DNA from 2 places in the Pseudarthrobacter sp. PH31-O2 genome. Region 1 is predicted to be linked to the other one. Evidence: riboswitches for the same ligand, from Rfam matches in the RefSeq annotation. Region 1 holds a riboswitch; the other holds the start of a gene.
What was found. Region 1 has a riboswitch for cyclic di-AMP ahead of QMG72_RS10205 (aggregation-promoting factor C-terminal-like domain-containing protein). Riboswitches for the same ligand answer to the same signal wherever they lie in the genome.
Positions count from the first base shown of each region.

Region 2: linked by a shared signal. The riboswitch ahead of QMG72_RS02365 (NlpC/P60 family protein) and the one ahead of QMG72_RS10205 (aggregation-promoting factor C-terminal-like domain-containing protein) in region 1 are both predicted to bind cyclic di-AMP.

Region 1 is NZ_JASIST010000005.1:227,533-233,176, reverse strand. It holds gene QMG72_RS10215 (response regulator transcription factor) at 323-1,063, shown strand; gene QMG72_RS10210 (sensor histidine kinase) at 1,067-2,698, shown strand; cyclic di-AMP (ydaO/yuaA leader) riboswitch at 2,836-2,996, shown strand; gene QMG72_RS10205 (aggregation-promoting factor C-terminal-like domain-containing protein) at 2,995-3,729, shown strand; gene QMG72_RS10200 (HAD-IA family hydrolase) at 3,772-4,455, opposite strand; partial or broken gene QMG72_RS17770 (VOC family protein) at 4,510-4,786, opposite strand; gene upp (uracil phosphoribosyltransferase) at 4,880-5,515, opposite strand; gene QMG72_RS10190 (phosphatase PAP2 family protein) at 5,528-5,644, opposite strand, start outside.
Region 2 is NZ_JASIST010000001.1:523,076-528,719, forward strand. It holds gene QMG72_RS02340 (sulfite exporter TauE/SafE family protein) at 1-20, shown strand, start outside; gene QMG72_RS02345 (mycothiol transferase) at 164-676, shown strand; gene QMG72_RS02350 (universal stress protein) at 754-1,212, shown strand; gene QMG72_RS02355 (DNA alkylation repair protein) at 1,286-1,939, shown strand; gene QMG72_RS02360 (hypothetical protein) at 1,962-2,237, opposite strand; cyclic di-AMP (ydaO/yuaA leader) riboswitch at 2,441-2,608, shown strand; gene QMG72_RS02365 (NlpC/P60 family protein) at 2,613-3,347, shown strand; gene QMG72_RS02370 (dihydrofolate reductase family protein) at 3,405-3,992, opposite strand; gene QMG72_RS02375 (DUF5129 domain-containing protein) at 4,081-5,535, opposite strand; gene QMG72_RS02380 (DedA family protein) at 5,548-5,644, shown strand, end outside.

The sequences.
Region 1 (5,644 bases):
AGCAAGCAAATGCCGCCTTTTGCGAATCCTATTCGGCAAATCGAGACAACGAGCATGCATAATTCTTTGCTGGCGAGTTGAGTGACTACTGGGCCGCCACTCCACGCGGGGCTGCCGTCCCACCTGGTGGTCATCCTGCTGCCGGGAAGCGCCCGGACCCGGGATCACGCAGCTTGGCGACCGCCCAGCGGCTTATCTTGGCGACCGCATCAGCAGGACGCTGCCGTGGGCAGTCTCCTCTCCAGCTCGCTAGGGTGGGATTCACAGGTGCCGCACAGGATCACCAAAGGCGTAGCTAACCGGCAGATCGGAGAGTTGTCCCATGGCCACCTCGCACTCCATGACCAACAACCTCCCGCAGCTGAGCCATCCGGACGGCTCCCCCATCCGCGCCCTGGTAGTGGACGATGAACCGAGCCTCTCCGAGCTGATGAGCATGGGCCTGCGAATGGCGGGCTGGTCGGTGGCTGTCGCCGCCGACGGACCGGAGGCCATGAAGCTCGCCCGGGAATTCCGGCCCGACGTCCTGGTGCTCGACGTGATGCTGCCCGGGTTCGACGGCGTCGAGCTCCTCGGCAGGATCCGGGCCTTCGCGCCGGAGGTACCGGCATTGTTCCTGACGGCAAAGGACGACGTCCAGGACCGCATCACCGGGCTGGCTGCCGGCGGCGACGACTACGTGACTAAGCCGTTCAGCATGGAGGAAGTGTTGCTCCGCCTGCACCGGCTGGTCCAGCGGTCCGGGGTGGCAGCAATGGATACGGCCGAACTCGTCGTCGGGGACCTTGTCTTGAACATCGACACACGGGAAGTGCGGCGCGCAGGTGACGAGCTCCACCTCACGGCCACCCAGTTCGAGCTGCTGCGCTACCTCATGGAGAACCCGAAACGGGTCGTCAGCAAAGCCCAAATCCTGGACCGTGTCTGGGACTACGACTTTGGCGGGCAGGCCAACATCGTGGAGCTCTACATCTCCTACCTCCGCAAGAAGGTCGACGCCGTCCACCCGCCGATGATCCACACGGTCCGCGGCGCCGGCTATGTCCTGAAGCCGGCGGACTGAATCGTGCCTGTCCGTTCCGGCAGGGCCGGCCCCGCCGGACCCGTGTGGCACACCCCTTCCAGCTGGCACCTGCGCACCCGGCTTGTTCTGGTTGCCATGGCCCTTCTGGTGGCGATCTGCGGTGCTGTCGGCCTAGTCAGTTACGCCTCGATGGATTCCTTCCTGACCAGGCAGCTCGACACACAACTCGAGCAAGCCGCGGACCGTGCCCGCGAGTTTGGCCGCACCGGCGGCCGCGCCGACCCCCTTGAGGCCCGGGGCCAGGGAATCGGGACCCTTAACGCCAGGATCGTGGCCGGCTCGGTACGCGGCGCCGGTTTCCTCGCCGAAGACGCCACCCGAAAGTCCCTGACCAGGGAGGACAACGCAGCTCTCCTGTCGCTCCCTGCGAGCAGCGAGCCGGTCAACCGGTCTCTTTCCGCCGGGGCCTATCGGCTGGTAGCTTTCACGGCCCCGGACGGCGGCGTGATCGTGACCGGGCTGCCGCTCGCCGAGAAATTGAACACGCTGGCCTCTTTGGTTTGGACTATGGTGCTTGTCTCTGCGGGCGGCCTTGTTGTCATTGGCCTCGCCGGCACGGCGTTGATTCGCCGCACCATGAAGCCGCTCGATCAGCTCTCCGAGGTGGCCACGAAAGTGTCCCGCCTTCCCCTCGACGCCGGAGAAGTCGGACTTGCCATGCGGGTGCCCGCATCCGCAGCACATCCCGGCACCGAGGTGGGCAGTGTTGGCCACGCCCTGAACCTGATGCTGGACAATGTGTCCAGCGCACTCGAAGCCCGGCAGAAGAGCGAAATGAAGGTCCGCCAGTTTGTCGCAGACGCCTCGCACGAGCTGCGCACACCCCTGACGGCGATCCGCGGGTACACCGATCTGATGCGGATGACCGAACACTTCACCCCAGACGGCGAGAAGTCCCTGGCCCGGGTGCAGAGCCAGTCCGAGCGGATGACCACCCTGGTGGAGGATCTGCTCCTGCTTGCCCGGCTGGACGAGGGCCGGCCGCTCCGCCTCAGCGACGTGGACCTCACCCAGCTGGCCATCGAGACGGTGAGCGACGAAAAAGTGATGGCACCGGACCGGGTATGGCACTTGGAGCTCCCGGCGGAGCCGGTGGTGGTCCGCGGCGACACGACCCAGCTCCACCAGGTTCTGGCCAACCTGCTCTCCAACGCACGCAAGCACACTGGAACCGGCACCACCGTGGTGACAGCTGTGCAGCGGGCTCCCGACGGCACCGCCGTGATGACCGTAACGGACAACGGCCCCGGGATCGCCCCGGAGTTCGTGGACCGGGTCTTTTCGAGGTTTACGCGCGCGGATGCGTCGCGCAGGAATCCTGCAACCGGTACAACGCCGGTGTCCGGCCGGCCTCGCCCGCTCGTGCCGCTGCGCGCACACCGGCTGCCGTCCGCACCGGGTGCGGACTCACCCCTCGCCGCCGCGGCTGCCGGCCCGGCCCGAACTGCCGCGTCGTCTGAGGGCACCAGCGGGCTGGGATTGTCAATTGTGCAGTCGATTGTGGAAGCCCATGGCGGCACTGTCAGCGTAACGTCGGTGCCGGGCCGGACCGAGTTCACCGTTCGGCTGCCGGACGCTCCGGCCGAGGACCGGACACCCCGCCGCTCCAGCTAATCCGCGAAGCAATCCGCCGCGCCGAACCCGCCGCTCCTGTTATCGAAATGTGACATTGGCGTTCCGGTCCTGTACCGTTTTTAGCGTGCGGTCATCACTCGGACCGCATATCCGGATGCACGCCAAACTCTGCCGCCTCCCGGATTCCGCTGGATTAGGCAGAGGCGGGGGACCCAGAGTTCCCGGGCATTTCTGCACATTGCGCCCTTGGGGTGAAGCCGTCACGTGAGATTCCGTGCGGCCGGGTGACCTCATCCGAACCCGACAGCTAACTCCGCAGGCGTTGAGAGGCGACCATGACTGAATTCACGGTACAAACACGCCCTGAGGGCGATGTAAAGAGGCGCTCCAAGCCGTCGCGACACCGCGCCGAGCCCGCCAAACCGGCGTCGGCCCTGTCCCGGTTCACCACCGGCCTGGGCTCCACCGGCCGCCGGGCGGCAGTTGTCGCAGCGGCGTGTGCAGTGCTCGTGGGAGCCGGCGCCGCCGGCCAGGCGTCGGAGACAGCCACCCGCAACGCCAGCAGCGCCAGCAGCGCCACAAAATCGGCAGTCAGCGCGGATCCGCTGCAGCACCTCGACTTTGAACGCGTCCTGGTGGCGAACCAGACCGTTAGCCCGCCGGCCGATGCCCCGGCCCCGGTCGCCGAGGTTAAGCCTGCCGAGTTACCGGCCCCCGCCGCCGCACCGGCGCCGGAGCCCGCGCCGGTTCCTGTTGCCGTTGACGATCCCGCCGGAGCGCAGGCTTATGCGGCCAGCCAACTGGGTGCCCACGGCTGGGACGCCGGCCAGATGCAGTGCCTGGTCAAACTCTGGACCAAGGAGTCTGACTGGAAGACTACTGCCACCAACCCGAGCAGCGGCGCCTACGGCGTGGTTCAGTCCCTCCCGGCCGAGAAGATGGCCAGCGCAGGCGCCGACTACCTCACGAATTACCGGACGCAGATCAACTGGGGACTGAACTACGTCCAGGAACGCTACGGCTCACCGTGCGGGGCGCTGAACTTCCACTACGCGAACAACTGGTACTGAGCTGCGGCGGAGGCACCGGCCCTTCGAAACGGGGCCACGGTTTCACAGCCGGAAAGAGATGATGCTGCGGCCGGCGTCGTCGACCCCGACCTCGCACAAGACGGCTGAGTAATCGGCGATGCGCAGAACGCCGTCGGGCAGTTCGCCGGGGTTCGGGCCTACCGCCACCGTCCGCATCCCGGCAGCCAGGCCGGCGGCGATGCCGGCCGGCGCGTCCTCGAAAACCACGGCGTCCGCCGGGTCCACTCCGAGCAGTTCGGCCGCGCGCAGGTAGCCTTCCGGGTGTGGCTTACCGCGGCCGACGAGATCTGCTGTCACGGCGGTGGCGGGCAAGGCAAGACCGGCGGCGGCCATCCGAATGTCTGCCAGCAGCCGGTCCGCCGATGTCACCAGGGCGACGGCGTCCGCCGGCAGCAGGCGCAGCAACCCGGCAGCGCCCGGCAATGCCACGATGCCGGCAGTCCTGGCGCGTTCCATGGCACCCAGTTCCGCGGTGAGGGCCGCGACGTCGGCTCCCGCCGGCGCGAAGCGCCGCACCGTGTCCGCTGCCTGAACGCCATGGGAGGTGCGCAGGATCTCGGCAAGGTCCAGACCATAGCGGGCAGCAAACTCCCCCCAGACCTGTTCCACCGCTGCGGTGGAATCAACGAGAGTCCCGTCCATGTCAAAAAGCACCGCCCGGACGGTGAAGGCGGTCGGAAGCGCGGTGCCGGTAACTGAAGTCATCGTCCCATCTTGCCGCGTACCAACCGGATGTTCCGGATCCCTTGGCTGTCCGGAGCCGGTTGACCGTGCCGTGAGCTGTTGCACCGCCCACTTGTTGCCGTCGGGATCGGCAAAGTAGAGGAAATGTCCCCAGTCCTGGACATCGACGCCGCTGCCGTCCACGCCGTTGTCCTTGAGCTGCTTGTGGGCGGCCTGAATGTCGCTGACCACGAGTTGCAGGGTCGGTGCCGTACCCGGCGGTGCATCGCTGGGGCCCTCACCGAACGCGATCGAGCAGCCCGAGCCCGGCATCGGATACGGGAATTAAAATGAGTTCGAGTTTCCAGTCCATGGGCTCAGGCCAGTCCCGTGTTGAGTTTCCCGGCAGGCCGGGCCCCCACTGGTGGGAAGGTCCGCCGCGCCGGTGTTGCTGCCGGGCGCTGGCTCAGCCGGCCACACCGTAGAGACGGTCGCCGGCGTCGCCCAGACCCGGGACGATATAGGACTTCTCGTTGAGCTTCTCGTCGATCGAAGCAAGCACGATCGTGACGTTGGCGTCAGCCAGCTCTTCTTCCAGCTTCGCCAGGCCTTCCGGCGCGGCCAGCAGGCAGATGCAGGTGACATCGGAGGCGCCGCGTTTGAAGAGGAACTTGATGGCCTCGCGCAACGTCCCGCCGGTGGCAAGCATGGGGTCCAGGACGAAGATCTGCCGGTCCGTGAGGTCCTCGGGGAGGCGCTCGGCGTACGTGATGATGTCCAGGGTTTCTTCGTCGCGGGCCATGCCCAGGAAACCGACCTCAGCGGTGGGGACCAGCTTGGTCATGCCCTCGAGCATGCCGAGGCCGGCTCGCAGGATGGGGACAACCAACGGAGTCGGTTTGGTGAAGGCGGTGCCAACTGTGGTGCTGACCGGCGTCTCGATGGTCACCGGTTGGGTGCGGACATCGCGGGTGGCCTCATACGCCAGGAGCGTGACGAGCTCCTCGGTGAGCTGGCGGAAGACCGGGGACGGGGTGTTTTTGTCCCGCAGAACGGTGAGTTTATGGGCGACCAGCGGGTGGTCCACAACGAAAGTGCGCATGGGTCAAAACTATCACCCGGCGGATGGGGTCCTGCCCGTGGGACCGGGGGCGCCGGCGTCGCGCTCCTCACCCGCAGTGCTGCCGCCGGTGGCGTCGGCGTTAAGGTGGACCTCGTTGTCAAACGTCGG
Region 2 (5,644 bases), on a different contig from region 1:
TGCAGGCGCTGCTCTCCTGAATACGTTCGCACGGCGGCGGTGTGCTGAAGGCGGGACGCGGGATCGAAGATCAAGCTGGACATAGGATCGATTCGGCCCTATCCGGGGGAGTGGTCTCCGTGCAAGCATGGGGCGGAGCGACGCTACTCGATGAGGGGACTCGATGAAATCCAACGAACTGTTGCTGGACGCCTTCGGCCGGCTCCGTGAAACGGTGGCAGACACCCTTGACGGGAGTGACGGTACGGCCCTCCTCCGTCGGCCAGCGGGCACCGGAAACTCGATGGCTTGGCTGATCTGGCATCTCAGCCGGGTGGAGGACGCGCAACTCGCCGCTGCGGCAGGACTGGAACAGGTCTGGATTGCGGAGGGGTTTGCGGATCGTTTTGATCTGCCCCTGGCTGCCAAAGACACCGGATACCGCCATACTTCGGACCAGGTCGACGCGGTGAAAGCCTCCCCGGAGCTCCTGGCGGAATACTATGACGCGGTTCACCGGCAGACCGTGCAGTTCCTGGAATCCCTCGGCGACAAGGACTTCGACCGCATTGTCGATACCCGCTGGGACCCGCCCGTCACCCTTGGGGCGCGGCTGGTCAGCACCCTTGCCGATTGCCTCCAGCACGTGGGCCAGGCAGCTTTTGCGAAGGGGCTGAAACCCGCCGTCGACGTCTAGGCCGCTGGCACCGGTTTTCGCTCCCGCCACGACCGACTCGCCCACCTCGCCCACTGAATCTAGAGAATGGAAAAGACATGACCAGTACAGGCCCGTTTGTCATTGTGGTTGGTTTTGACGGCTCAGAGAATTCGGACAGTGCACTGAACTGGGCCGTGGATGAGGCAAAGCGCCGCAATGGCCGGATTCGCCTCATCACCGCCTGGAGCAAGCCCCCGCTCGCCTGGTACCCCGCACTGTTGGAAACGGCCGCCGGCGAAGTTGTGGCAGAGGACTCCCCCCGACGCGCAGCCGAGACGTTGCAGGCTGCTGCCCTGGAGACTGCTGAAAGCCAGGGCGTTGCAGCCAGTGGAGAGGTCGTTCACGGCGATTCGGCGGCGTCTGCATTGCTCGACGCCGCCAAGGCTGCCGACCTCGTTGTCGTGGGGGCGCGTGGTCACGGCGGATTCCCCGGGCTGCACCTGGGATCGGTGGCAACACAGATCATCAATCACGCGCCCTGCCCTGTGCTCGTTGTCCGGCCCAAGGAGTCCTGAGCAGCGGGGCCCGTTGGCTCGCCCCTTGCGGTCCGGATCATCAACAGCCCAGGGTCTGCGGGAGAATATCCCCATGAGCTATGCGGGTGATGCTATTGACGCGGCCCTCCAGCGCGAGTCCTCGTGGAGCCGAGCCGAGGACGCTGAGGCCAGGCACGGCAGCAATCACCGGTACTACGGTGCATCGGTCGGAGCCGTCCGCGGAGCCGTCCGTGACGCCCTCCGCCGCCATCCAGAACTGACGCATGATGACATCACCGCCCTGGGCTCCGAGCTGTGGGACGTGCCGGTCTTTGAACGCCGCCTCGCCGCCGTTGTGCTGCTGCAGTCAAAAGTGGGCGTGCTGACCAATACGGACCTGACCCGGATCGAGGGATTTGTGCGGAGTGCGCGGCTGGGCGCCTTGGTTGATCCGCTGGCCATCGACGTCGTTGGTCCCCTGATCGCCGGGCTCGACGTCGTCGGCAGGGTGCGCGCCGACAGTGTCCTGGACCGTTGGATTCGGGATCCCGACGGCTGGCTGCGCCGCGCGGCCCTGCTGTCCCCGCTGCGCGCACTCCGCACCGGCGCAGGGGACTGGCCCCGGTTCGTGCGTCACGCCCGATCGGCGCTGGCGTGCCCACCCCGAGCGGAGTCGGGGCAGGACGGCGAGAGTGCGGTCACCGACGTCGCGGTGGCCCTGATGCTCGCCGAGATGGAACGGCACCGGCCGGAGCTGGAGTTCTGACCCGGACGTCCCGGCCGGCAAGCTACCCTGAGTGGCCCGGTCGGCGCTCCACAACGGCGTAGGCCTTTTCGTCGAAGAACTCCCAATCCGTGATCACCATAAAGCCGAGGGTATCCACACGGTCATTCAGGACGCGGACATCGAAGCCGCCGTCGCGTGGCTCGGCGTCCCACGTCGAAACGTGGACTTCCCCGTTTTCCAGGACCAGCAGTTCGGTGTTGACACTGAAGTCCGCCAACGGCTGGTTACTGAGCTGGCAGATTGCCACAGCGGGCCGGGCGACGTGGGGAGTGGTCATTTTCGGGCCTCTGCTTCGGGGGACGGTGTTGGCAACATCCTATGCCTGTGACCGCGTGCGGGAAGGGCCAGCGGGCCCCCGCAGCCCGGTCCGCCGTTACCGCAACGTGACATGTTGTGATCATTCCGTTATCTTTGTTAGGTGCCTGTTGTCTCCGAGACGGGCTCTCCCCAGCCGATTGCCTAACTCTGCCGCGGCGCGGGGATAACTCGCAGCAACGTCCGGCAGAGACGGGGAAACCACTTTTGGCCCGCTGTTCTCCAGGGGTCTTGGGGTGAAGCCGCACGGCCCGACATGATCGGGTCCGCGTGCGGCCGGGTGCCTCCCATCCGAATCCGACAGCTCACCCCGCAGGCATTGGGAGAGGCTCAACTAATGACTTTCAGCAACACTCACGCGCCCAACCGCGACGATCTTCGCAGTACCCGCCGCACCATCGGCCGTCAGGCCGCAGTCTTCGCCGCCGCTTCCGGAATGGTCTTCAGCGGCGCGATGGCCGCCAATGCAGCGGACGTGCCAGCCCAGCGCGACTCCGCACCCGCGAGTTCCGTCGATGTCAAGGGCGTGGTCGCCGCCCCGGTTATGGCGGACTCCGCTGTACAGATCACCTTCGAACGCCCCGTCGTTGAGACTGCCCCGGCGCCCGTGGTCGAGGCACCCCAGCCCGTCGCGGCCCCCGCAGCACCGGCCCGTGCGGCCGCCCCTGCCGCCCCTGCCGCCGCGAAGGCTACTGTCAACGTCCAGGCTGCACCTGCGCCGGCAGCGGCTCCTGTTGCTGCCCCGGCTGCCGGCGGGGTCAATGCCACCCTTCTGGCCGTGGCGTACGGCCAGGTCGGCATCACGCAGGACTGCACCGCGATGGTCGAGAAGGCCCTGAACGCTGCCGGCATCCCGGTTGGTGACATTGGTCCGATGGGCTTTATGAACTACGGGAAGGTAGTCGGCGACCCCCAGCCCGGAGACATCATTGTCCAGTCCGGCCACGTTGCCATCTACGCCGGCAACGGCCAGGCCATCAGCGGCGGCATGAACGGTGTCAACGCCACCATGGCCCACCCGCTGTCCTGGCTGACCGCCACGGGGCCCGTAACGTTCGTCCGCGCCGGCTAGCACAACCGCAGGCACTGTACTGAAGGCCGGTCGATCGGTTGCCTTGGGGGCAGCGGATCACCGGCCTTCGGTCTGCCCGGAGGCAGGCTCCGGGGAATACCGCAGCAACACCACCCCGCTGCCGAAGGTACGGCTCTCCAGCAGCCGGAGCGCCGTGATGTCATCGGCCGCCTGAAACAAAGGCTTGCCCCGGCCAAGCAGGACCGGGTGCACATAGATCCGGTACTCATCGATCAGCCCCAGCCGCCTGAAGGCCGCCGCGAGCTCTGCACCGCCCAGCGCAAGGTCGCCATCCGAGTGTTCCCTGAGCCGCCTCACGTCCCCGGGAACGACCTCGCGCACCACCTGCGTATTCCAGCCGGCCTTCGACAGGGTCCTGGAGTAGACGACCTTGGGCATGTCCCGCCAGATCCCGGCGAACTCGATCTCCGGGGCCGTGCTGGACGGGTCCTGGTCGGCCGTGGGCCAGTACTCGGCCATCATCTGGTACGTCACGCGGCCGTCTAGAAACGCTCCCATGCCGCGGAGCTCTTCGTTAAAATGTTGGTGCAGTTCTTCATCGACCCGATGCCAGCTCAGGTCCTGCCCCGGCCCCTCGATGAATCCGTCCAGGGATACCTGAAACATCAGAATGACTTTGTGCATTGCATCACTCCTTCGCTGCCCGGCACCCCGGGAGTTCGAGCGTACGCCGCAGTTCGGCTCTCCGGTAGGGTCAATGCCGGCCGAACCGTTAGAAGCTGGATGAACTGCCGGACCCGGAGAAGCTTCCGCCGCTTGCGCCGTAGCCGGTGGTGCCGCCGCCGCCGCGGGCGCTTCCGACGCTGCTGACACCGGTGTTGAAACCGGAGTTGAAAGTGGGAACGGAGAAGAAGTAGTAGGCCGGGTATACGGTGCCCAGGATGCTGGGCTCGTAGGTACGCCCGTACTTGGCTTTGCTGCCGGCCTGGGCGCTTTCCATTTCCTTGCGCATCAGGTTGGCTTCCTTTTCGTTTTTGGCGTAGCCGGCGATGACGGTATCCGCGTGGTCCCTGAGCAGCTCGGAGAGCTGGGTGCGTGCGTCCCGCAGCCGGTCCAGGGCCGTCTCAGGGCTGATGGTTCCGTCCGCGAGTTCCGCCGTCCACCCTTCGATATCGCGGTGGCTTGTGTCCCGGAACGAACGCAGGGCCGCCGCGGTCGCCGTGTTGCCCCCGGCGTTGCGCTTGCTGAGCATCTGTTCAATTGCCGCGAGGTCGGCGCGGAACGGAGCGAGCTGCCGGTCCCAGGCAGGCGCCCACACGGAGCCACGATTGAGCAGGGCATTGGTGTCGGCGATAACGTCGTCGAGGGCATCCAATTCGGCGGCGGCGTCGGCGTAGCTGCGGATCAGTTTCAGGTTCGGCCGGCGGCTGAGGTCCCTCGCGGACAAGGAATGGACCTGGTTGGAGAGACCGGTGGCGGTGCGGTACTTCGCCATAAAGGTCCGGTGCTTTTCCAGCACTGTACTGCCGTAGCGGGACGCTTCCGGGATGGTGCCGGCGTTCAGTTCGGTGACCTGGAGGTCCATGCTGACGCTGGCGTAGCTCGCGTCGCCGCGAGCCTGTTCCTTGCGGCTGCTGAGCCGGGTCCGCCACCGCACGATCAGCCAGGTCGCGGCGCCGGCCACGGCGGCAGCCGCGGCACCCCAGGCCGCGACGAGGAAGGCTGTGGACCGGTACCAGGGCTGGTTGATCAGTTCGGCGCCGCGCTGGATGCCGGCGATGGTGCCGGTTGTCCACTGGGCATCGCGAAAGAGCTCCTTGGTAGCGTTCTGGATGTCCTCGCGCTGATCCAGCGAGACCTTCCGGTCCTCGCCCATGTACGTGCCAACATGCCGGCCCGCCGGGTCCAGGGCGAAGATATAGAGCCCGTTCGCCCATTTTTGCCCGTCCTCGCTGATCCATTCCGGATGTTCGGACCGGGCGAAGCGCAGGACTTCCTCGTTGAGGTTATCCGACGCCGCACCACTGTAGGTGTAGACGGCCACCTTGGTGGGCTGATAGAAATCAATCTGCCGGACTGCAGGCAGGAGGGTTTTTTGGTCAAGTACCCCCGCCTTGTCCTCCACAACGATGTCGGAAGCGGTAACGGCCTGTGCCGCCGGTCCGGTCCCCGCCAGCCCGATCAACACGAGAGCGAGGACAGCACGTATTTTCCGAACGATTCCCATTTCCCGAGCGTAGTGCCTGCTGTCGATGGCGTCGACGGGGTGGGTGGCCTGGCCGGTCTAGCCGCGCGCGCAGTTGACGCCCTTGGTGAATGGGGTGTGGGACTCTTTA